4 regions of the Actinoplanes awajinensis subsp. mycoplanecinus genome follow, and region 2 is predicted to be linked to each of the others. Evidence: riboswitches for the same ligand, from Rfam matches in the RefSeq annotation. Region 2 holds a riboswitch; each other region holds the start of a gene.
The links. A riboswitch is a leader RNA that binds a small molecule or an ion and turns the genes downstream of it on or off. The one in region 2 is predicted to bind cyclic di-AMP.
Positions count from the first base shown of each region.

Region 1: another riboswitch for cyclic di-AMP. It lies ahead of ADL15_RS42255 (C40 family peptidase); the one in region 2 lies ahead of ADL15_RS20245 (coiled-coil domain-containing protein).
Region 3: another riboswitch for cyclic di-AMP. It lies ahead of ADL15_RS29220 (LysM peptidoglycan-binding domain-containing protein); the one in region 2 lies ahead of ADL15_RS20245 (coiled-coil domain-containing protein).
Region 4: another riboswitch for cyclic di-AMP. It lies ahead of ADL15_RS21840 (LysM peptidoglycan-binding domain-containing protein); the one in region 2 lies ahead of ADL15_RS20245 (coiled-coil domain-containing protein).

Region 1 covers NZ_LLZH01000318.1:166,522-171,799, forward strand. Annotated here, with positions in the region: gene mraZ (division/cell wall cluster transcriptional repressor MraZ) at 1-370, opposite strand, end outside; gene ADL15_RS42255 (C40 family peptidase) at 1,435-2,175, opposite strand; cyclic di-AMP (ydaO/yuaA leader) riboswitch at 2,275-2,403, opposite strand; gene ADL15_RS42260 (Mur ligase family protein) at 2,859-4,079, shown strand; gene ADL15_RS42265 (type 1 glutamine amidotransferase) at 4,113-4,826, shown strand; gene ADL15_RS42270 (TVP38/TMEM64 family protein) at 4,933-5,278, shown strand, end outside.
Region 2 covers NZ_LLZH01000178.1:80,674-85,951, forward strand. Annotated here, with positions in the region: gene ADL15_RS20240 (coiled-coil domain-containing protein) at 1-636, opposite strand, end outside; cyclic di-AMP (ydaO/yuaA leader) riboswitch at 642-773, opposite strand; cyclic di-AMP (ydaO/yuaA leader) riboswitch at 982-1,119, shown strand; gene ADL15_RS20245 (coiled-coil domain-containing protein) at 1,125-2,153, shown strand; gene ADL15_RS20250 (ABC transporter ATP-binding protein) at 2,211-3,020, opposite strand; gene ADL15_RS20255 (ABC transporter permease) at 2,977-3,873, opposite strand; gene ADL15_RS20260 (TetR/AcrR family transcriptional regulator) at 4,061-4,666, shown strand; gene ADL15_RS20265 (Atu4866 domain-containing protein) at 4,822-5,187, shown strand; gene pnuC (nicotinamide riboside transporter PnuC) at 5,225-5,278, shown strand, end outside.
Region 3 covers NZ_LLZH01000281.1:141,174-146,451, reverse strand. Annotated here, with positions in the region: gene ADL15_RS29235 (helix-turn-helix transcriptional regulator) at 1-214, opposite strand, end outside; gene ADL15_RS29230 (VOC family protein) at 472-1,080, opposite strand; gene ADL15_RS29225 (DUF6174 domain-containing protein) at 1,179-1,637, opposite strand; cyclic di-AMP (ydaO/yuaA leader) riboswitch at 1,879-2,084, shown strand; gene ADL15_RS29220 (LysM peptidoglycan-binding domain-containing protein) at 2,128-2,628, shown strand; gene ADL15_RS29215 (hypothetical protein) at 2,636-3,757, opposite strand; gene ADL15_RS29210 (GH92 family glycosyl hydrolase) at 3,947-5,278, shown strand, end outside.
Region 4 covers NZ_LLZH01000211.1:40,789-46,066, reverse strand. Annotated here, with positions in the region: gene ADL15_RS21855 (ExeM/NucH family extracellular endonuclease) at 1-442, shown strand, start outside; gene ADL15_RS21850 (LysR family transcriptional regulator) at 556-1,431, opposite strand; gene ADL15_RS21845 (YybH family protein) at 1,502-1,867, shown strand; gene ADL15_RS21840 (LysM peptidoglycan-binding domain-containing protein) at 1,926-2,606, opposite strand; cyclic di-AMP (ydaO/yuaA leader) riboswitch at 2,608-2,787, opposite strand; gene ADL15_RS21835 (saccharopine dehydrogenase family protein) at 3,107-4,345, shown strand; gene ADL15_RS21830 (class I SAM-dependent methyltransferase) at 4,402-5,019, opposite strand; gene ADL15_RS21825 (GNAT family N-acetyltransferase) at 5,179-5,278, shown strand, end outside.

The DNA of each region.
Region 1 (5,278 bases), on a different contig from region 2:
GGTAGTCGTCCCACGCCTGCTTGTCCCAGATCTCGACCCGGGTGCTGGCCCCGATCACCACGAGATCCCGGCCGAGACTCGCGTACTCCCGCAGATGTGCGGGGATGGTGACCCGGCCCTGCTTGTCGGGGACCTCGTCGTGTGCGCTGGCGAAGAACACCCGGCCGTACGCCCGGGCGGACTTGTTGGTCACCGGCGCCTCGCGCAGCTGACCCGCGATGCGCTGGAACTCCGGCATCGGGAACACGTAAAGACAGCGTTCCTGCCCCTTCGTGATCACGACACCTCCCGCCAGCTCGTCGCGGAACTTCGCCGGGAGGATCAGCCGGCCCTTCTCGTCGAGGCGAGGAGTGTGCGTGCCGAGAAACATCGGCCCCCACCCCTTTGCCGGGACGGCCGCTCCTTCGCGGAGGGAGTGGACCGTCTGTCAACTCGGGCCGGCAGGCTCCGGTTGAGTCCCTCGGTCCTGCCACTGTGCCCCACTCTACTCCACTTCCCTCCACCTGCAACCCGAAAGCGACCTTCCCAAAACCGTTTTCGCGGACGTAATCCCAGTTCACAGGCGGTGGGCCGGAGTGGAGGGCCGGAGCATGATCCACGAGGTCCGGTTTCCGACATCCAGCCCACGACGGTCGATAAGTCCACCCGAACTCACCCCCCACCCCCACCCGTGGAGCGAAGTGGAGCCCCCGAACCCCCTACCGGGGAGGAAAGTGGAGCCCCACCTGCCCCGAACCGGCAGCCCCCACTCGGGGCGCGGCGGCACTCCCCGCCTCCCGGCCCAGCGGCGCCGGCAGCCCCTCGCGGCCCAGCGGGGCCGGCAGCCCCTCGCGGCCCAACTGGGGCCAGCAGCCCCTCGCGGCCCAGCGCCCTCGCGGCCCAGCGCCCTCGCGGCCTCGCGGGCGGTAGCGGCGCGCGTCACCACCCCGGCTGGTCCTCACTGCCCTTTCCAGACCCCGATAGCGGCCACCAGGACCAGCCGACTGCCCTTGGCGAGCGCCCACGGTGAGTATCGCGGCCCAGATGACGACTGCCACCGCTCGTCGACCGAACCCAGTGAGTACCCACGACCGCAGCGCCGGGGAGCGCAGCCCGCGCGATGTTCCCGTCTCGGCGCGGCACCGGCGCGCCTCGCGGCCCCGGCTGGTGCTCACGGTCGGCTCGGCGCTCGTGAGACAGCCGTGAGCACCAGCCGGGCCGCGGGCAGGCGGGCAGGCGGGGCGGGGGACGGGAACGCCAGTGGGGCGCGGCCCGGAATCGGGTCGCGCCCCACTGGCGGTGTTTCCTTACTTACTAGGTGCTGTCGGGCAGCGGAGCACCCTCGGCACCGCCGAACGACCTAGCACCCTCGGCGCCGAGGGCTTTCCGGACACCCGCAGCACCGCGGGCGACCGAGCGCCGAGTCCACTGACCGTTCCCCGTGCCGGGGCACGGTCAGGCGACCAGCCGGCGCACGACGTAGTTGCTGCCGTAGATCTTGTGCTTGCCGACGCGGGCGCCGGTGTGCGGCGAGTCGTACATGTAGCCGCCGCCGGCGTAGATGCCGGCGTGGTAGCCGTACGAGCCCGACCGGAAGACGATCAGGTCGCCGACCTTCTTGTTGGACTTGCTGACCGACTTGCCGTAGTGCTGCTGCGAGTTGGCCTTGTGCGGCAGCTTCTTGCCGGCGGCCTTCTTGTAGACGTACAGCGTGTAGCCGGAGCAGTCGAACCGCTTGGGTCCGGCGGCCGCGAACTTGTACAGCGCGCCCTTGTGCTTCTTCGCCTCGGCGAGGATCTTAGCGCCACTGGCCTTGACCGTGACCTTGACGCCCTTGGTGGCCGCCTGGCTGTAGCCGGTCCCGGTGAAGAGCGTCCGGACGTACGCGGACGTCTTCGGCGCGGCCTTGAGAGTGACCGTCCCGTTGGCGTTGCGGACGGTCTCGGTGTCCCAGGTCACCCACTTGCCGTTGCGAAGTCCCTGCAAGCGGACGGTGCCCTTGGCGACCTTCCCGGTGTTCGGGTTGATGACCTTGGCGGTGACCTTGAGACTGGAGCCCCAGGGGAGCTTCCGGGTGCTGAGCTTGTTGCTCAGCCTGGGCTTCACCTTCACCGCCGCGGCGGTGGTGGTCGTGGTCACCGTGGTGGCGGCGACCGGCGTCGTGGTGGTGGCCGCCGAAGCGGGTGACGTGGCCACGAGCTGACCTGCACAGAGGCAGAGGCCCAGGGACAGTGCGACGGTACCGGCGCCGGACATGCGGCGGTTACGGCTCGAACTGTGTTGGTGCACGGTAAGGAGATCCCTCCGGCACGCCTGCGAGGTTAGCTGTCGGGTTCGGGCGGGAAGGTTGCCCGGCCGCTTTCGCGGCTTCACCCCAAGGCCCCCACCGATGGCGCCGCCGGTGTCGCGCGGCTCGGTACGGACCGGGTTTCTGGTTCCCCCGTCCCTGCCCCCGATTGCCTCGTCTGGTCGATCTGGTGTTGCGGCGTCGCACCCTCGGGATCGGGGCAGGGCTCGGCGTGAACCGTCCGGTGCGGCCGGCGAGCGGATGCCGCCGGCTGATCCTTGGTACCCGAACGAACCCATGATCGTCAGGTGCGATTCAGTTACACAAAGTGATTGGCACATCAGGCCCTGTCCAGTTTGTTACCTCCGCGAGACAAATGTCATCGCGCAGAGTGTTCAACCAAACACACTGCGTCGAGGAAAGCCGGTGAACCAGAACACATAAAAACTCAGGTGGTAACCCGTTCGTGACACCACCACGCCGGTCAGCGGCGCAAACGCAATAAGCCGTACGGGCGAAAGGGGTTCCGGGCCTTCCGGCAACTCGACGTCACCCTTGGTTCCGGTACCCTCGCTGCGTGACGGACGGGAAGATGCCCCTGCGGGCCATAGTCGCGACCACCGCGTCGAAGACGGCGGCCGCTCTCTCCAGGGCCGCGGGACGCGGCGACGGGTCGGTGATCGGCGGCTGGATCGGCCTCAAGATCGATCCGGACCTGCTGACCCACCTCGCCTCAGGGCGTGCCGTCGCCCTGGTGTCCGGCACCAACGGCAAAACCACCACCACCCGGCTCACCGCGGCCGCGGTCGGCGTGCTCGGCCGGGTGGCCACCAACTCGTTCGGCGCCAACATGCCCTCCGGGCACACCTCGGCGCTGGCCAAGGAGGGGCACACCCCGTTCGCGGTGCTGGAGGTGGACGAGCACTACCTGCCACAGGTGATCGAGGCCACCCGCCCCAAGGTGGTGGCGCTGCTCAACCTCTCCCGTGACCAGCTCGACCGGGCGAAGGAGGTGGCGATGATGGCGCAGCTGTGGAAGACCACGCTGGCTAGCCACCCCGACATCCGGGTGGTGGCCAACGCCGACGACCCGCTCGTCGTCTGGTCGGCGGCCGCCAGCACTCAGGTCACCTGGTTCAGCGCCGGCCAGCGCTGGCACGACGACTCGTTCGTCTGCCCGGAGAGCGGCCACCCGATCGAGCGCGCCAACGGCGACTGGTGGTGCTCCGGCTGCCCGCTGCGCCGCCCCCGCCCGCAGTGGGTGGTCGAGGAGGACGGCGTCATCGACCCCCGCGGCGACTGGCACCTGGTCAAGCTGCAGCTGCCCGGCAAGGTCAACCTCGGTAACGCGGCGACCGCGCTGGCCGTCGCCGGCGAATTCGGGGTGCGCCCGATCGAGGCGCTGCCCCGGCTCTCCCGGGTGTCGTCGATCGCCGGCCGCTACGCCCAGGTGGACCGGGACGGCCGCAACATCCGGCTGCTGCTCGCCAAGAACCCGGCGAGCTGGCTGGAGGCCTTCGACATGGCCGACCAGGCCCCCACCCTGCTCTCGATCAACGCCCGGGACCCCGACGGCCTGGACACCTCCTGGCTGTGGGACGTCGACTTCTCACCGCTGCGCGACCGTCCGGTGCTGATCACCGGCGACCGGGCGTTCGACCTGGCGGTCCGGCTCCAGGTGAACCAGGTGCCGTTCCGGCACGTAAACAGTTTTGACGAGGCGCTGGCGTCGGTGCCGCCGGGCCGCCTCGAGGTGATCGCCAACTACACGGCTTTCCAGGACATCCGGGCGGTGCTCGACCGTGTCAACTGAGTCCACCCGAGGCGGAACGACAGAGGGCAAGGCATGAACGACAGCACGCTGCGGATCGTCTGGATCTACCCCGATCTGCTGAGCACGTACGGCGACCGGGGCAACATGCTGATCCTGGCGCACCGGGCGGCCGCCCGCGGCATCCCGGTGGAGACCTACGAGGTCCGTTCCGACATGCAGATGCCGACCTCGGCCGACATCTACCTGATCGGTGGCGGCGAGGACGGCCCGCAGGCGCTGGCCGCCCAGCGCCTGATCACCGACGGCGGCCTGCACCGAGCGGTCAACCAGGGCGCCTCGGTCCTGGCCATCTGCGCGGGTTACCAACTGTTCGGCCACTCGTTCTTCGCCAAGGGGACAAAATGTGCGGGCCTCGGCCTGCTCGACATCTTCTCGGACCGGGGCGAGACCCGGGCGGTCGGCGAGCTGCGGGGCGACATCGACCCGCGACTCGGCCTGCCCCCGCTGACCGGTTTCGAGAACCACGGCGGCCGCACCCACCTGGGCCAACACGCCGCGCCGCTGGCCCGGGTCACCGGCGGCATCGGCAACGACGGCCAGACCGAGGGCGCCTGGGCCGGCAAGGTCATCGGGACGTATTCGCACGGTCCGGCGCTCGCTCGCAACCCAGCGATAGCCGATCTGCTACTGCGTTGGTCGACCGGCGCGGATAGGCTTGCGCCCCTCGACGACTCGTGGCCGGAGCGGCTGCGAGGCGAGCGGCTGGCCGCGGCGACCCCGGCCTGACCCTGAGGACCGGCGGCGGAGAGCACGGCCGGAAGACGACGACGAGCGCGGAATAGACCTGCACGACCTTGTCCAGAACCGACGACAGTTGGGGCGGTAGGCCTGCATGACCGACAAACCTGATCACCCCGTGTGCACCCTCGAGCGGGACCCTCAGGCTGCGGCGATCAGCCAGTCCGCCCCGGCCGTCGCGACGGACCTGGAGGCGCACGCGCCGATCAGCCGGAAGCGCCGGTTCGCCCGGCTCGGCCTGCTGGCCGCGGCGATCACCGGCCTCGCCGTCGCCGCCGCCACCCTCCCGCTGCGCGACATCGGTGACGCCGTGGTCGCACTCGGCCCCGGCGCGGCCGTCGCCGTCGCCGTACTGGGTGGTCTGCTCCTGTCGGTCCTGGTCCCGCGGACCGCGGTGACCGTCGCCTGCGGTGCCCTGCTGGGCGCCGCGACCGGTATGG
Region 2 (5,278 bases):
CGGTGCCGGCGAGGCGATCGGGGATTTCGCGTCGACGAAACCCTCGGTGATGGTCTTGTTGATGCCGGTGCCGCCGCCGAGCAGCTCGAGCTGCCCCTCGGCCGAGTCGTGCAGTTTCGTCTGCACCGAGAGCTGCTGCTCTTCGGTCTTGACCTCGGCGTCCAGGCGGGTCTTGTCCGACGTGATCTGCTCGAGCAGGGAGTTCAGCTCGTGCAGCTTCGCGTCGTGCAGCTTGTTGATCTCCTCCAGGGTGACCGCCTTGTCCAGGAAGTCGGACGAGGAGTCGGCGCGGAGCAGGAAGCTCAGTGAGCTCAGATTGCCGATCTGGTACTGCTGGCGGGCGATCTGGTTGACCTCCGGGGTCAGCGCGTCGCGGCGCGCCTCGGCGGTCTTGATCTGGGCGGCCAGCGCCTTCTGATTCTTCTTCGAGGCCGCGACCGCGGCCTTGGCGTTCACGAACCGCCGGTTGGTGGTCTCGATCTGATCGGAGAGGTCGTCGCTCGCCTGGCCTTCGTCGGGGGTCGACGAACTGCCGCCGGGAGCGGCGTGTGCCGGCATGACCGGTGCGACGAACATCGCGGTGGCCACGAGCGGCGCCAGGGCAAGCATCAGCCACCGGCGGGGACGTGCGGTCATCAACAATCCTTCCTAGTCACCGCCGACCGAGTTAGCTGACGGGTTCGGGACGGAAGCTATCCCTACCGCATAGAGCGGATTCACCCCAACTACCTGGTTCCCCGGTTCGTCTGACGACGATTGGGCGGCGGCCTGCCGGCAACTCGGGGGCGGTGCCGTCCTGGCAGGACCGGCGGCCAGTTTACCTGAGATATCGCGTGGTATCAGGATCGGGAAAAGCAATAAAAGGGTTACCAATCAACGACTTTCTGTAATCGCATCACGACAGGTGACCACGCCGTCGCATTCGGTACCGGAACTGTTGAATCGTCGATCGAGTGGGTATGGTCGGTCCCGGTTCCCGCGTGGGGACCGCCGCCTAATCGCACACGCAGCGAGCCGGGGATCCACGTTTCTTCCGGGGTGAATCCGCACAATTGCGGTAGGGATTTCCTTCGTCCCGAACCCGTCAGCTAACCCGACCGGCGGCCGACGGAAGGAAATAGCCAGTGCAGCATGTGACTGCGCGGCGACGATGGGTGGCCGTGTTCGCGCTGCTGGTCGCCGCTTGCGGGATCACCGGCGCCGCCTCGCCGGCGGCCGCGGCCCCCCGCCCGCTCGCCGCGCCCGGTGAGTCCGGTGACGACGGGGAGGGTGGCTCGAAGTCCCTGCTCGACAAACTCGAAGACGCCTCCAAGGGTTACGTCACGGCGAAGGCCAAGCTGAAGGCGTCCAAGGCGCAGCAGACCAAACTCTCCGCCGATCTGAAGAAGCTGGACGCGGCCCTCGGCCCGCAGCAGGCCGCGCTGAACCAGTACGCCCAGCAGGCGTACTCGATGGGCCGCCTGGGCCCGCTGAGCGCGCTGCTCACCGCGGACTCGTCGGCCGGCTTCCTGGACCGGGCGCAGCTGCTGAGCACGGTCGGCGCCCGGCAGAACCTGGCCATCGAGGACCTGCGGAACACCCGGGACGGCCAGCAGAAGGCCAAGACCTCGATCGACGCCGCGATCATCGATCAGCAGCGCCAGGTCAACGTGATGGCCAAGCGCAAGGTCCAGGCCGAGCAGGCGCTCAAGGAGGCCAACCAGGGCGCCGCCACCGACGACTCCGGTGGTGGCAGCAGTTCCGACGCGGACAAGCCCTCCGGCAATCTGGACGGCAGCTGCGTACCGGACCCGACCACCTCCGGCTGCATCTCGCCGCGGCTGCTGTTCGCGATGAAGCAGGCGCAGAAGGCGGGCTTCACCCGCTACGTGGCCTGCTTCCGGGAGCAGAACAGCGGGGAGCACCCGAAGGGCCGGGCGTGTGACTTCGCCTCCGACAAGAACGGTTTCGGCGGGGTGGCCACCGGGGCCAGCAAGACGTACGGCACGAACCTGGCGAACTACTTCATCCACAACTCCGACACACTCGGTGTGCTCTATGTCATCTGGTTCAAACGGATCTGGTTGCCGAGCAGTGGGTGGAAGTCGTACAGCGGGGCCGGCGGGACACCGTCGACGGACCACACGAACCACGTACACCTGTCAGTGACCTGACCTGAAACGCCGAGAAGCCCGGAGCCGACGGCTCCGGGCTTCTTCGTATCCGCGGTCCTACTTGCGCATATACGCTTCGTATTCCTTCATCACGTCGTCGGTCGGGCCGTCCGCGCGGATCAGGCCGGACTCCAGCCAGATCGAGCGCTCGCAGGTGTCCCGGATCGACTGCTCGCTGTGGCTGACCAGGAAGACCGTGCCCGCATTGGCGCGCAGCTCGCGGACCCGCTCCTCACTGCGGCGGCGGAACTTCGCGTCGCCGGTGGCCAGTGCCTCGTCGATCAGCAGCACGTCGTGCTGCTTCGCCGCCGAGATCGAGAAGCGCAGCCGGGCCGCCATGCCGGACGAGTAGGTCCGCATCGGCAGCGAGGAGAAGTCGCCGCGCTCGTTGATCCCGGAGAAGTCGATGATGCCCTGCTTCTTCGACTTCACCTCGGTCGGTGACATGCCCATGGCCAGGCAGCCCAGCTCGACGTTGCGCTCGCCGGGCAGGTCGTTCATCAGGGCCGCGTTCACGCCCAGCAGCGACGGCTGACCGGCCGCGAAGATCGCACCACGGGCCACCGGCAACAGGCCGGCCACCGCGCGGAGCAGTGTCGACTTGCCCGATCCGTTGCTGCCGATCAGGCCGATCGCCTCACCCTTGTACGCCACGAAGGTGACGCCCTTGACCGCGTGCACCTCGCGGACGTTCGCGGTCTTGGTGCGGGTGACGATCTTCTTGAAGCTGGAGAGCGGACTGCTCTGCTGGTTGCCGGCCGAGCCGTAGATCTTGTAGATCACGTGGGCGTCGTCGGCGATGACGGTGGGGACGCGCTCGGTGTCAGCCACGGCCGTAACCCTTCTCTCCGCGCCAGAAGTAGACATAGCCGGAGACACCCACGACCAGCGACCAGATGACCGCCTCGATCCAGAGCAGCGTCGGGGAACCGGCCAGCGTGACGTTCTCCAGCAGCGAGTGCCGGAACAGCTCGATGAAGACCAGCAGCGGGTTGGACTCGACGATGGCGAGCTTCCAGCCGTCCAGCTTCTCGGTGAAGCGGGTGACCGGGTAGAGCACCGCCGAGCCGTACATCCAGAACCGCATGATGAACGGGATCAGCTGCTTGACGTCGCGCATCTTCGAGCCCAGCCGGGCAGCGGCCAGCGACAGCCCGGTATTGAAGATCATCTGAAGCAGCATCACCGGGATGATCAGCAGCCACTTCGGAGTGATCGGCTCGCCGGTGAACAGCACGATGACCAGCAGGACGCCGATCGCGGTGACGAAGTTGCGGATCTCCACGAGGGCCACCGAGAGTGGCAGGCTGGCCCGGGGGAAGTGCAGCGCCCGGATCATGCCCAGGTTGCTGGTGATCCCGTTGATGCCGTTCTGCACCACCGATTGGGTGAACTGGAAGACGAACACCCCGATGCAGAGGTACGCGATGAAGTTGGTGACGCTGCCCTTGGTGCCGATCACCACACCGAAGATGACGTAGTACACCAGCGCGTTGATGGCCGGTGTCAGCACCGTCCAGAGCGCACCCAGGTTCGTGTTGCCCAGCGAGGAGGAGGTCTTCGCCTTGGCATGCGCACCGATGAAGTGCCGGTATGCCCACAGCTTGCGCGTGTACTCCAGTAGGCCGAGCCGTCGCCCGGAAGAGCTCAGGCCGTGCCGTCGGGCGAGTTCCCGCAGGGGAACGCCGGTAGCGGCATCGGCAACCGCCGTCTCTGGCATGGAGTGGTGCTCCGATCTCGTCGGCCGGTACGAGGCGGCGGACTCCGGTGACTTGCCATCAGACACGGTGCCAGCATGCCAGGTGCCCGCCGACGTCGATGAAACGGGTTCGTATCGACGCTGCCGGGAACGGTAGCCGACCAAACGGCGGAACGCAACCGTTACGTCGTAGCGTTATAGTGACCAGGTGGCGACAGTCAAACGCGCACCTGCCGGAGCGGCGGTGCTCCGCAACGACATCACTGTGGCGATCCGTAACGCGGTCATGAGCGAGCTGGCAGAGGTCGGTTACGGCCGTCTGTCGATCGAGGCCGTGGCCCGGCGTGCCGGAGTCGGCAAGACCGCTATCTACCGGCGTTGGAGCAACAAGCTGGAGATGGTACTGGAGATCATCACGGAAGTCGCCGGGCGCAAGGTGCCACTTCCGGACACCGGCAGCTTCGCCGGCGACCTCGACCTACTCATGATGATCGTCAGCAAGGCCCTGCAGCATCGGGTCGCGTCGCAGATCATCCCGGACCTGATGGCCGAAGCGGCTCGCAACCCGCAGATCGCCGAGACCCTGCAGAAGGTGCTGCGCACCCACCAGCAGGCGGTCGGGGAGAAGCTGGTCGGCCAGGCGATCGCCCGTGGCGAGCTGCCCGAGAACACCGACCCGGACGTCGCGGTGGACCTGATCCTGGGCCCGCTGTACTGGCGGCTGGCCGTGGCCCGGCAGCCGATCGGCGACGACTACCTGGAGAAGCTCTCGGCCGCGGTCCTCGGCTCCTTGCGGGGTGACGCCAAGAAGTGAGGGGGTGCGGGAGTGACACCCGAAGCGGTGACGCGACCGGCACCCGAACACGCACCCGGTCGCACCCGATCGCAACTCAGACTTTTCTGCAGGGTGGCCGGGTCCGGGCCGAATCGAGGGGCTGTCCCCGACACGACCCCCCGGAGCCGGCCCACATGCAGACCTCGAGCATCCCGCACGTCGACACCACCGTCCTGGACGCCACCGCGCTGCTGGCGATCGCGATGGGCCGGACGCCCGACACCGGACTGGGCCAGGTCCTGAAGCGGCCCCAGGTGGTGACCGGCGCGGCGGTGGTCGGCGCCTGGCGCAGCCCGGACGGCACCGTCCAGCTGCAGTTGCGCACCGACGGGACGTACGCCGGCGAGGTGGCCGGCCGGCGCAAGCGCCCCAGCGGCACCTACCGCCTGGACGGCGACTCGCTGCTGCTCCACGACGACACCTCCGGCCTGCGTACCCCGGTGACCGTCCTGCACCAGGGCGAGCTGGAGATGGCCGGGCACCGCCTGCACCCGGCCTGACGTTCCCACAGCGCCCGCGGCCGGTAATGCTGTCACCGTGATCGATTGGTTGAACGGCATCGCGCTGACCGCCTTCGGCGTCGGCACCACC
Region 3 (5,278 bases), on a different contig from region 2:
CGGTCTCCGGCTCGACCCCGGCGGTGCGCACCACCTGGGCCGCCGTGGCGTGCCCGGCCAGGTGGTCGAGCAGCGCGGACTTGCCGGCCCCGGCTTCTCCGCGCAGCACCAGCACCCGGCTCTGCCCGCCCCGCACGTCCCGCAGCAGCCGATCCAGCCGCTCCGTCTCCCGGCCCCGCCCCAGCAGCCCGCCCGTCTCCACAGCCCTCGGCACGGCGAAAGCCTACCCAGCCCGCTCCCGACCGCTTCCGGTCAAACCCCTATTCGGTACGCCTACGGAGCGCCCGCCCGCAGGCTACGAGCCGAGTCCCGCCCGTGAGGCCACGCGAGACCGTGGCCACTCCCGGCCGCAGCGCGACTCCCGGCCCCGGCTGGCTTCCAGGGGTGCCTCCGCGCTGCGGAGGCACCCCTGGGGACCAGCCGAGCCCCGCCGGCGCGCGGCGGTCCGGGGCGGTCACGGTCTCGCGGGGGTCAGGAGGTGAGGCCGGCGGCGGTGGCCATGTGGGCGGCGTACCAGGTGGGCCAGGCCTCGTCGTGGACGCCGTGCAGGGTTTCGGCCTCGTAGACGCCGTGGGCGGTGGCGGCGTCGCGGAGGGCCTGTTCCAGGGCGGCCGCCGAGTCGTAGACGACGTGGTCGACCCGGCCGGGCAGGCGGCGGGTGACCTCCTGCAGGGTGAACAGGTTGCCGTCCGGGTCGGTGAAGGTGAGGAACGAGCCGTAGGTCTGGCGCTCCGGATGCGGGCCGGCCAGCCGGGCCTCGGCGCCGGCGTGGTGGAAGACGCCGCCCGCGTCGTGGAAGATCTCGCTGGGCGCCGCGCCGCGTTCGGTCAGCTCCTTGTGTGCCGCCTCGATGTCGTCGACGACCAGGTGCACGCCGTGGTCCGAGCCGGGGGCGGCGTCGGTGACCCGGCTGCCGATGATGATCGAGGCGGCCGAGCCGGGCGGGGTGAAGTGCACCACGCGGAAGCCCTCCGGGCCGGTGTAGTCGACGTCCTCGCGCCAGCCGAGCCCCCGGTAGAACGCCTGGGACCGATCCACGTCGGCGACGGGCAGGACGACGATCTCGAGCTTGAAATCCATGACGGCTCTCCCTACGGATTCTGTGGTGCCTTCACCATCGCGCGCCGGGCCGCCCCGCGGAACCAGGGACAGTCACTGGCCGGCACCCGGGCCCCGGGTCAGCGCGACGCGACCGGGGCGGACGGCAGCGGCTGGATGTCGGTGATGTCGTAGCACTCCTCGTCGTCGATGGCGTTCGGACGGTGGTCGATCGACACGTGGGCGGGGCGGCCGGCCGCGTCGGTGGTGAACTCGACCACCGCGTCCGGTTCCGCCGACTCGACCTGCTCGACGATGTACTTCAGGGTCGGGAACGACGCGAGCGGCACCTGCACGGTCGACTCCGGGTCGGCGGGTTCCGCCGAGACCACGACGTCGCGGTCACGGACCACGATGCGGAAAGTACCGATCACGGCGCGTTCGCCACAGCTCGCCGTGACGACGTACGAGTAATGGTCGGGCAGAGTGCCGGCGACCGCGCGGACGGTCGTACCGGAGGGGGTGCTCGAACACCCGGAAAGGGTGAGGGCGGCGGTGACGGTGAGCAGCGCGGCCCGGCGCGGCCGGAGATCGGTCATGTGGTGTTCGACGCACGGTGACCGGCGCCGGTTCCGCGCCTTCTGCCGGAGCTGCGGCATAACGACAGGAGGGACGGAACCTCGGGTGTCGGAAATGCCTGTCATTCCAGGTCACGAACAAGATCAAATCGGTCCAATACCGTGAAGAACGTCACTATTAGGTACGTAAAACTTGGTCGATGCCCGTCCGGTGTGGTTACCGTCGGTCGTCCCGCGATGGCGGGCACTGTGGACGGACCGCCGAGTCCTGCCGCCGATCCACAGACACGAAGAGATGGCAGGAGCGGGGGAACCACGTTTTCCGGCGCGCACCGCGCACGGTTCGGGAGTCGGCCGGCTTCCGAAACGGGTGACAGGGGGCGCGTCTTGGGGTGAAGCCGCATAGGACGGCCGGGCCACTCTGCCCGAACCCGACAGCTCACCTCGTAGGCGTGGAGGAATTTCCATGTCTCGGATCGGTAGACGAACGCGCCTTGCTGCCCTCAGCCTGGTGACCGCCGGCGTGACCGGAGCGGGCCTCTTGCTCGCACCGGCAGCTCCGGCCCTGGCCGCCAGCGTCAACTGGGACGTGGTCGCCAAGTGCGAGTCCGGCGGCAGGTGGCACATCAACACCGGGAACGGGTACTACGGCGGTCTGCAGTTCGACCGCGGCACGTGGAAGGCGAACGGCGGGGCCAGGTACGCCTCGACCGCCGACAAGGCCACCAAGGCCGAACAGATCAAGATCGCCAACAAGCTGTACGCGAAGCGCGGCCTGAGCCCGTGGCCGGTGTGCGGCAAGAAGGCCGGCGTCTACAAGAAGGCGACCGCCAAGCCCGCGAAGAAGGCCAAGGCGAGCGGCAAGACCTACGTGATCAAGTCTGGTGACACGCTCGCCAAGATCGCCAAGCGCTATCACGTCAAGGGAGGCTGGCGGGCGCTCTACGCGCTCAACAAGGACCGGCTGAGCAGCCCGAGCCGGATCTTCCCCGGTCAGCGCATCCGGCTCTGACCTCCGCTCACGCCAGCCAGCCCCGCAGGGTCTGCACGGTGTGCGGATCGAGCGGGAAGGTGACCCGGTCGTAGCGGTCCCAGCGCTCGAGGGACCAGTAGTTGCGCTCCTGACGCACGGTCACCTGGACGTTCGTGGCGGCGCCGTGCCACACGGCGCCGCTCGCGGACACCCCGTAGCGGCCGCGCTGGAACATGCCGACCTTGGTGAGAGCGGCACAGGCCGGGCAGCGGCCGTCCGGGGTGGCCACGCAGTCGCCGCAGACCGTGCCCTGGCACAGGCGGCACGGGCGGACCGCCTCGGAGCAGAGCCGGCAGGTCGGGTTCAGGCAGTGCGTGCACCAGTCGAGGGCGCCGGTGAGGTGGTGGTTGCGGCAGGCGTGCAGCGCGCTGAGCGGCGCGCCGGTGGTCTCGTCGGTGACGTACCCCTGGGTCTTGCCCGGCGCCACGTCGTAGACCAGCGGCAGCTCGAAGCCGTCCGGCAGCCGCCAGGTCTCGGCGATCCGCAGCCCGACCGCGATCCGGACCGCGTCGGCGGGTTTGCGGCGCAGCCGGCGCACCAGCTCCGCGGTCAGCTCCTCGGGCAGGTCGAGCGGCGCGGCCGGTGACTGCGCCGCGAGGGTGGTGACCGAGCCGCGGATCATCGCGGGCGGGATCTCCTCGCCCGGCGGGTGCTCGACGACACGCGGGACGACGAGCTGCTGGATCCGTTCGGCGCCCTGGACCTGGACGCCGACGAAGTCGTCCCGGCGGGTCAGCGCGGTGACCTCGGCGAGCCGGCCGGGCGCCAGCAGGGTGGCGCCGACCAGGCCGCGGTTCATGTCGTCGGGTGACTTGCTCAAGCCGTGCCAGACCGGCCGGCCGGCGTCGTGCCGGACACCGAGCTGGGCGTGGCCGCCGACCCGGACCAGGGCCGCTTCCCAGACGCCGAGGCGGGCGTAGGCGACGATCTCCGGCTGCGGCTGCCAGTCGCCGGCGGCCCAGCTGCCCCGGTTGCCCGGGTCCTGCCACTCCGAGACGATCTCCTCGCGCTTGTCCGAGGCGTCGTCAGGGGCGCGGTCGACGATGCCACGACCGTCGATCCCGATCACCGCGCCCGGGACGCTGTCGTCGAGGACCAGCCAGTTCACCGTGTTCTTACCTCTCCCCGTCGTGACCTCGATGGTAGTCGGCCGGGCACAGCGGCCACCCGGGCCGTGACCCGCGCGCCAACTGTCTGATGTTTTTTCGACATGCGCCGGTCCTCTGCGGACAGTTAGATCGACGAAATGATTAGCTTTCCGTCCAGAAGAGCGTGGCTGGCGGGGATCCTCGCGCCGGTGCTGTCGACGGTGGCGCTGGCCGCACCCGCGACCGCGGCGCCGGCGCTCGCCCCGTTCGACGCGGTGAACCAGTTCATCGGCACCGAGCTGGACACCACGCAGAACAAGAGCAACGACGCGTACGGCAACACGTTCCCCGGCGCGGCCGTCCCGTTCGGGATGGTGCAGCCCAGCCCCACCACGTACAAGCCGGGCAACGCCGGGGTCGGCGAGAAGGGCGGGTACGAGTACACCGCGAGCCTGATCCGGGGCTTCGGGATGACCCGGCACTCCGGCACCGGGTGCACCGGACGGTTCGGTGGCTACGAGTTCCCCACCATCCCGTACGCCGGTGACTCCCTGCCGGTGAACCCGGCCACCGACGTCAAGGGGTACTACCTGAGCTTCAGCCACGCGAACGAGGTGGCCCAGCCCGGGTACTACAAGGTGGCGCTGGACAACGGGGTGACCACCGAGCTGACCGCGACCACGCGCACCGCGGTGAGCCGGTACGCGTTCGCGGGCGCGGCCACCCTGCTGCTCGACGTGTCCGGGCAGAACAACCGGTCGTTCGGCAGCGAGATCACCATCGACCCGGCGAGCCGGACGGTCTCCGGGTGGATGTACGGCACCGACGTGTGCGACGTCGGGAACCTGTACAAGGCGTACTTCTCCACGACGTACGACCAGCCGTTCAGCTCCTACGGGACGTGGAACGACGCCGAGATGGTCACCGGGAGCACCCACGCGGAAAAGAGCGGCACCGACACCGGCGTGGACTTCCGGCACGACACCGGCGGGTGGCTCACGTTCGCACCGGGGACGACGGTGACCGCGAAGACCGGGCTGAGCTACGTCAGCGTGGCCGGTGCGGCGGCCAACCGTGATCGGGAGACGGGCGGGAAGAGCTTCACCGACGTACGAAAGCAAGCGAAACGGTCCTGGCAGGAAGCGCTCGGGACCGTGACAGCGGCCGGCGGCGACGACGCGCAGCGGACGTCGTTCTACACCGCGCTCTATCACGCGTTCCTGCACCCGAACGTCCGCGAGGACGTCACCGGCGAGTACCTCGGTTATGACGACGAGGTGCACACCGTGGCGCGCGGGCGGCACTTCTACCGCGACATCAACTTCGCCGGGTCGGGCTGGGACATGTACCGCAGCCAGGCGCAGCTGATCGCGCTGACCTTCCCGCGGGTGGCCGACGACATCAACCAGTCGATCGTGGCGCTGGTCCAGCAGACCGGCAGGTGGGCGCCCGGCGCGGCCCGGATGCAGGGCGACAACCTGCAGGTCATCCTGGCGACCCTGGACGACATGGGCGCGACCGGTTATGACCGGCAGGCCGCG
Region 4 (5,278 bases), on a different contig from region 2:
GTACTCGGTCAAGGTGACCCCGGTGAACGCGGCCGGCGCGGGCAGCACCGTGACGGCGGGCACGCTCAAGGTCGTCAAGGACGTCTTCGTACCGAAGGTGACTCTGACCGTCCCGCACAGCTCGAACAAGGCGACGTCCTGGAAGACGGTCACCGGCAAGGTGAGCGACACCGGTCTGGGCGTCAGCAGCGTGCGGGTCAAGCTGGTCGAGCAGCGCTCCGGCAAGTGGTACTACTACAGCCACGGCAAGTGGACGAAGGCGTCCTCGAAGTCCGCGGCGCTGAGCAAGGGCGAGCTGCTGACCGCGAAGGTCAGCGGCGGATCCTGGAGCCTCAAGGTCTCCGGGGTCGCCAAGGGCACCCTGCGGATCAGCTACCTCGCGACGGACAAGGCGGGCAACAAGTCGGCCGCCAAGGTCTACACCGTCAAGATCACCAAGTAACTCGGTAGTCCCGGGAGCCCTCGCCGCTGGTCGCGGCGGGGGCTCCTGCCGTTTCGGCTGTTTTCGATCAGCTGAAAGCGGGGCGGCACCGCTTCAGGTTCGGCTGTTTTCGATCAGCTGAAAGCGGCGCGGCAGTGCTTCAGGAAGGCGGACAGGGCCGGGCTCGCGCGGTCCTGCCAGATCAGCGCGAGCAGGGCCGGAATGCCGACGTCGTCGATCGGGACCGCGACCAGGTCCGGGTGCGCGGCGGCCATCGACTCGCTCAGCACGGCGACCCCGAGACCGCGACGGGCCAGGCCGGCGACGGTGTCCGGGGACGTGGCCACCAGGGCGACCTCCGGTCGCACACCGACCGCTGCGAGGACGGCGCGGTCGAGCACGTCACGGATGCCGGTCCCCACCGGCAGACAGACGATGTGGTACGACGTGAGCCCGGCGACCGGGACCCTCCCGCGCTGCGCCAGCTCGCTGCCCGGCGGGGTCAGCGCGACCAGGGGCTCGCTCACGATGATCTGCGCCGCGAGGTGGTCGGGTGGTTCACCCGCGAGTCCGGCGAGCGCGACGTCGAGGCTGCCGGTGCGTACCCCGGCGACCAGGTGATCCGAGTTCGCCTCGGTCAGCTCCAGCTCGATGCCGGGGTGATCGCGGTGGAACGCGGCGAGCGCGTCGAACAGCGGCGTCACCTCGCATCCGGTCACCATGCCGATCGTCAGCCGGCCCCGGATCAGCCCTTTCACGTCGTCGATCGCGTCGCGCAGGTCGAGCGTCGAGTCGAGCGCCGCGCGGGCGTGGCGCAGCGCCACCGAACCCGCGTCGGTGAGGCGCGCGGTGCGGCCACTGCGGTCGAAGAGCTCCGCGCCGAGCTCGTGCTCCAGGGCCTTGATCTGGGCGCTCACCCCGGACTGGGTGATGTGCACCCGCTCCGCGGCCCGGGTGAAGCTCCCGGTCTCGGCCACCGCCACGAAGTACTGAAGCTGCCGCAAATCCACAAGTGGGAATTGTAGTAGTCATAAGAACTATGCGTTGGACTTGTAGACCCGGGCGCGGAAGGCTGGAGCCATGAGCGAACGCGAGAAGGCACTCCAGCCGGAAGACCTCACCCGCCTCTTCGTCGAGCGCGCCAACGCGAAAGACGCCGAGGGCCTGGCCTGGCTGTATGAGGAGGATGCCGTGATGGCCTACCCGCCAGGCAGCCAGACCGTCGGCCGCGCGGCGATCCAGAAGTTCTGGGCCGAGGTGCTGCCGAGGATGCCGCGGTTCGAGCCGGAGCCGCCGCTGCCCACGCTGATCAGCGGCGACCTGGCCCTCACCTCGACCCCGCCGAAAGACGGCGCCGGGGCGCGGGCGCAGGTGGTGCGCCGGCAGCCCGACGGTTCCTGGCTGCGTGTGCTCGACCAGCCGGAGTTCACCCGGCCGCCCAGCTGACCCGATCGAGAGCTGACCGGGCGCGGGGTCCCTTGCCGAGGGACCCCGCAACCGCTGGTCAGAACGCCAGGCGCTGTCCCACGCGGAGGTGGTTCGGGCTGCTCAGCCGGCCGGCGTTGGCGCGGTAGAGCGCCTTCCACCCACCCCGGACGTGATAGCGGGCGGCGAGGCTGGAGAGCGTGTCGCCGCGCTTCACCACGTAGGTGCGCCCCGCCGTCAGCGGCTTGGTGTAGGCCGCTAGGCGGAAGGGGCTCACCGAGGTGGTCCGTACCGTGGCGGTCTTCCGGGACTGGGTGAGGCCGCGGCGGCCACACGTCGGCCACGCGCCGATGCCCTGGTTGCGCAGCACCCGCTCGGCGACCGTGATCTGCTCGGTCTTGGAGGCGAGATTGGCCGTGGAGCCGTAGGAGCCGCCGCCGTGCGAGCGCCACGTGCCGCGGCTGAACTGCAAACCGCCGTAATAGCCGTTCCCGGTGTTGATTCTCCAGTTCCCGCCGGATTCGCACTTGGCGACGGCGTCCCAGTTGACGTTCGGCGCGGCGCTGGCTGGTGCGGCTTCCACGGCCAGCAGGCCGATGGCGCCGGCCAGGCCGGCCACCGTGATGCCGAGCGCACGTTTCAGCCGGGTGCGTGTGTGCCCGGGCTGCGTGGACGTGACCTGCGCGGCCCGAAAATGGGCGCGCGGTGCCGGGGCTCGCCGGGAGAGGACACGACGAACCCGCTTGTTCAGGTGAAGCATGAAGTTTTCCCTCCACGCCTGCGAGGTGAGCTGTCGGGTTCGGGCCGAGGAGCCCGGCCGCTAGGTGCGGCTTCACCCCGAGGCACGCTCCGAGGAGCGCGCCGGAGAACTTGTGGGTCCCCCGCTCCATGCCTGTGTGTTGTTGACCGTGACCAGCAGGCAGGACTCGGCGTTCCGGCCACGGTGTCCGCTAGTGCGGACTGCCGACGGTAGCCACCGCATCACGGACCTGACCACGTCCGATAGCGGGGCTGGTGACTTTGTTCTCACAAATTAGCCGCTTTGATCTGCCTTTGGTCCGACAACCACCCGTTTTCTTGAGTGGAGGGGAGACTTTCCACCACCGTGGTCGGCCGTACGGGGGAAACCCGTTGTCAGTCTGCATAGCCCGGTCGGGAGTGGGTAAACAGCGGCTTTTTTCGGGTCACCGCTGCTTGTTCGGTTCTTTTGTGGCGTCCGGATGTCCCGCCGCTGCGGTCCGGGGTGCACAATCTCGGACCATGAGCGATCGTTCACGTGACTTCGAGGTGATCGTCTACGGTGCCACCGGCTTCGTCGGGGCCCTCGTGGCAAAGCATCTCGCCGGATTCGCACCGGCCGGCACCCGTATCGCACTGGCCGGCCGCTCACCGGAGAAACTGGAGGCGCTCCGCTCTCGGCTGAACGTCGACTGGCCGGTTCTGATCGCGGACGCCACCGATCCCGACGCGGTGGCCACCCTGGCCGGACGCGCGCAGGTCATCATCACCACCGTCGGTCCCTACGCGAAGTACGGCCGTCCCCTCGCGCACGCCTGCGCCGTGTCCGGCACCGACTATGTCGATCTGACCGGTGAGGTGCTGTTCGCCCGGGACAGCATCGACGAGAACCATGAGCTCGCCCGCAGTACCGGTGCGCGGATCGTGCACTCCTGCGGCTTCGACTCCATTCCGTCCGACATCGGGGTGCACGTCCTGCATCAACTGATCGAGCAGGACGGCGCGGGGGAGCTCACCGACACCACGCTCGTGGTGACCAGCCTGAGCGGCGGGGTGAGCGGCGGCACCATCGACTCGATGCGCAACCAGGTCGACGTGATGAAGAAGGACCCCTCGCTGCGCCGGGTGGCCGGCAGTCCGTATTCGCTCAGCCCGGACCGGGCCGCCGAGCCGAAGGTGGGCCGGCAGAGCGACATGGACACGTTCCCGGCCTCCGACGTGGACCCGCGACTGCGCGGACGGCTCGCGCCGTTCGTGATGGCGTCCTACAACACCCGGGTGGTGCGGCGGAGCAACGCGCTGCGGGGCTGGGCGTACGGTCGCGGTTTCAAGTATCGCGAAGCGATGAGTGTCGGCGCGTCACCGCTCTCGCCGGTGATCGCGGCCGGCACCAAGATCGTGCTCGGCGCGCTGTTCGTCGGGCTCGCGGTGCCGCCGACCCGCTTCCTGCTGGACCGGCTGCTGCCGGCGCCGGGCACCGGCCCGAGCGAGAAGACCCAGCAGAACGGCCACTTCACCATGGACATCTTCACCACCACGACGAGCGGCGCGCGCTACACCGCGCGGTTCCGGGCCAAGGGCGACCCGGGGTACGCCGCGACCGCCGTGATGCTCGGTGAGTCCGCCCTGGCCCTGGCCCTCGACCGGGACGCCCTGCCCCCGTCCGAGGGCGGCGTTCTCACCCCGGCCACCGCCATCGGAGACGCCCTGGTCACCCGGCTGCGCACCGCCGGGGTGGAGATCACGGCCCGCAAGCTCTGACCCCGGCCACCCGCTCCTCCCGCCGCTCGTCGCTCCGGTCGCGCGGCGGGGTGGGGTCAGGTGGGCCGGCGGGCGATCAGCTGGAAGACGTGCCAGTGTTTGGGGCCGCTGCTGGCGGCGCCGAGCTCGTCCTCCTCGTGCCAGTGTTCGACGGTCAGGCCGTCGGCCAGGGATTTCGCCTCGGTCTCGGTCAGGAACGTCATTCCCGGCGCACCGGCCCAGCTGTCGCGCACGCCGAACAGGTCCACGGCGATCCAGCCGCCGGGGCGCAGCGCCGAGCGGATCATGGTCCACAGGCGATCGAAGTGCGGCCGGTCCTGCCACGGGAGCGCGTAGGCGGCGTGGATCAGGTCGGTATCGGGGAGTTCGGTGATCTGCTCGAAGCTGAGCCGGCGGGCGGTCAGCGCCGGGTGCGGCTGATCGACAGCGGACAGCATGGTCGGGTCACCGTCGAAGGCGGTCACCCGCCAGCCGGACTCGAGCAGCGCACGAGTTTCCCGGCCCGCTCCGCAGCCCAGGTCGACAGCGGTCCGGCCGGCACCGGGACCGGCCAGTTCCATCGCCCGGCGGCAGGTCGCACGGACGTCACGCTCGGACTGCCGGGCGTTGTAGAGCGCCCAGTGTTCGTTGGAGTTGACCGGGTAGGCCGAGGACGTACCGGAAAGGGAAGACATGCACCGGATCCTGCCGTGCCGGACGCAAGCGGCGAAGCCGCCCGGAAGGCCCGCGGTAAAGCGATCGGTTATCCGACGGATGGACGGTCAAGAATCGTCAAAGACGACTTGTCGATCGCCACTAGCCGCAAACGGGTCCTTTTAGGCAGGATTCGAGGAGTGACCACCAGCCCGCTGCCGCACCCGCTCCGGTTGGCGGGCTATGGGGTCGTGTTGCGCGAATGGACGCCCGACGATCTGGAGGATCTGGTCACGCTGC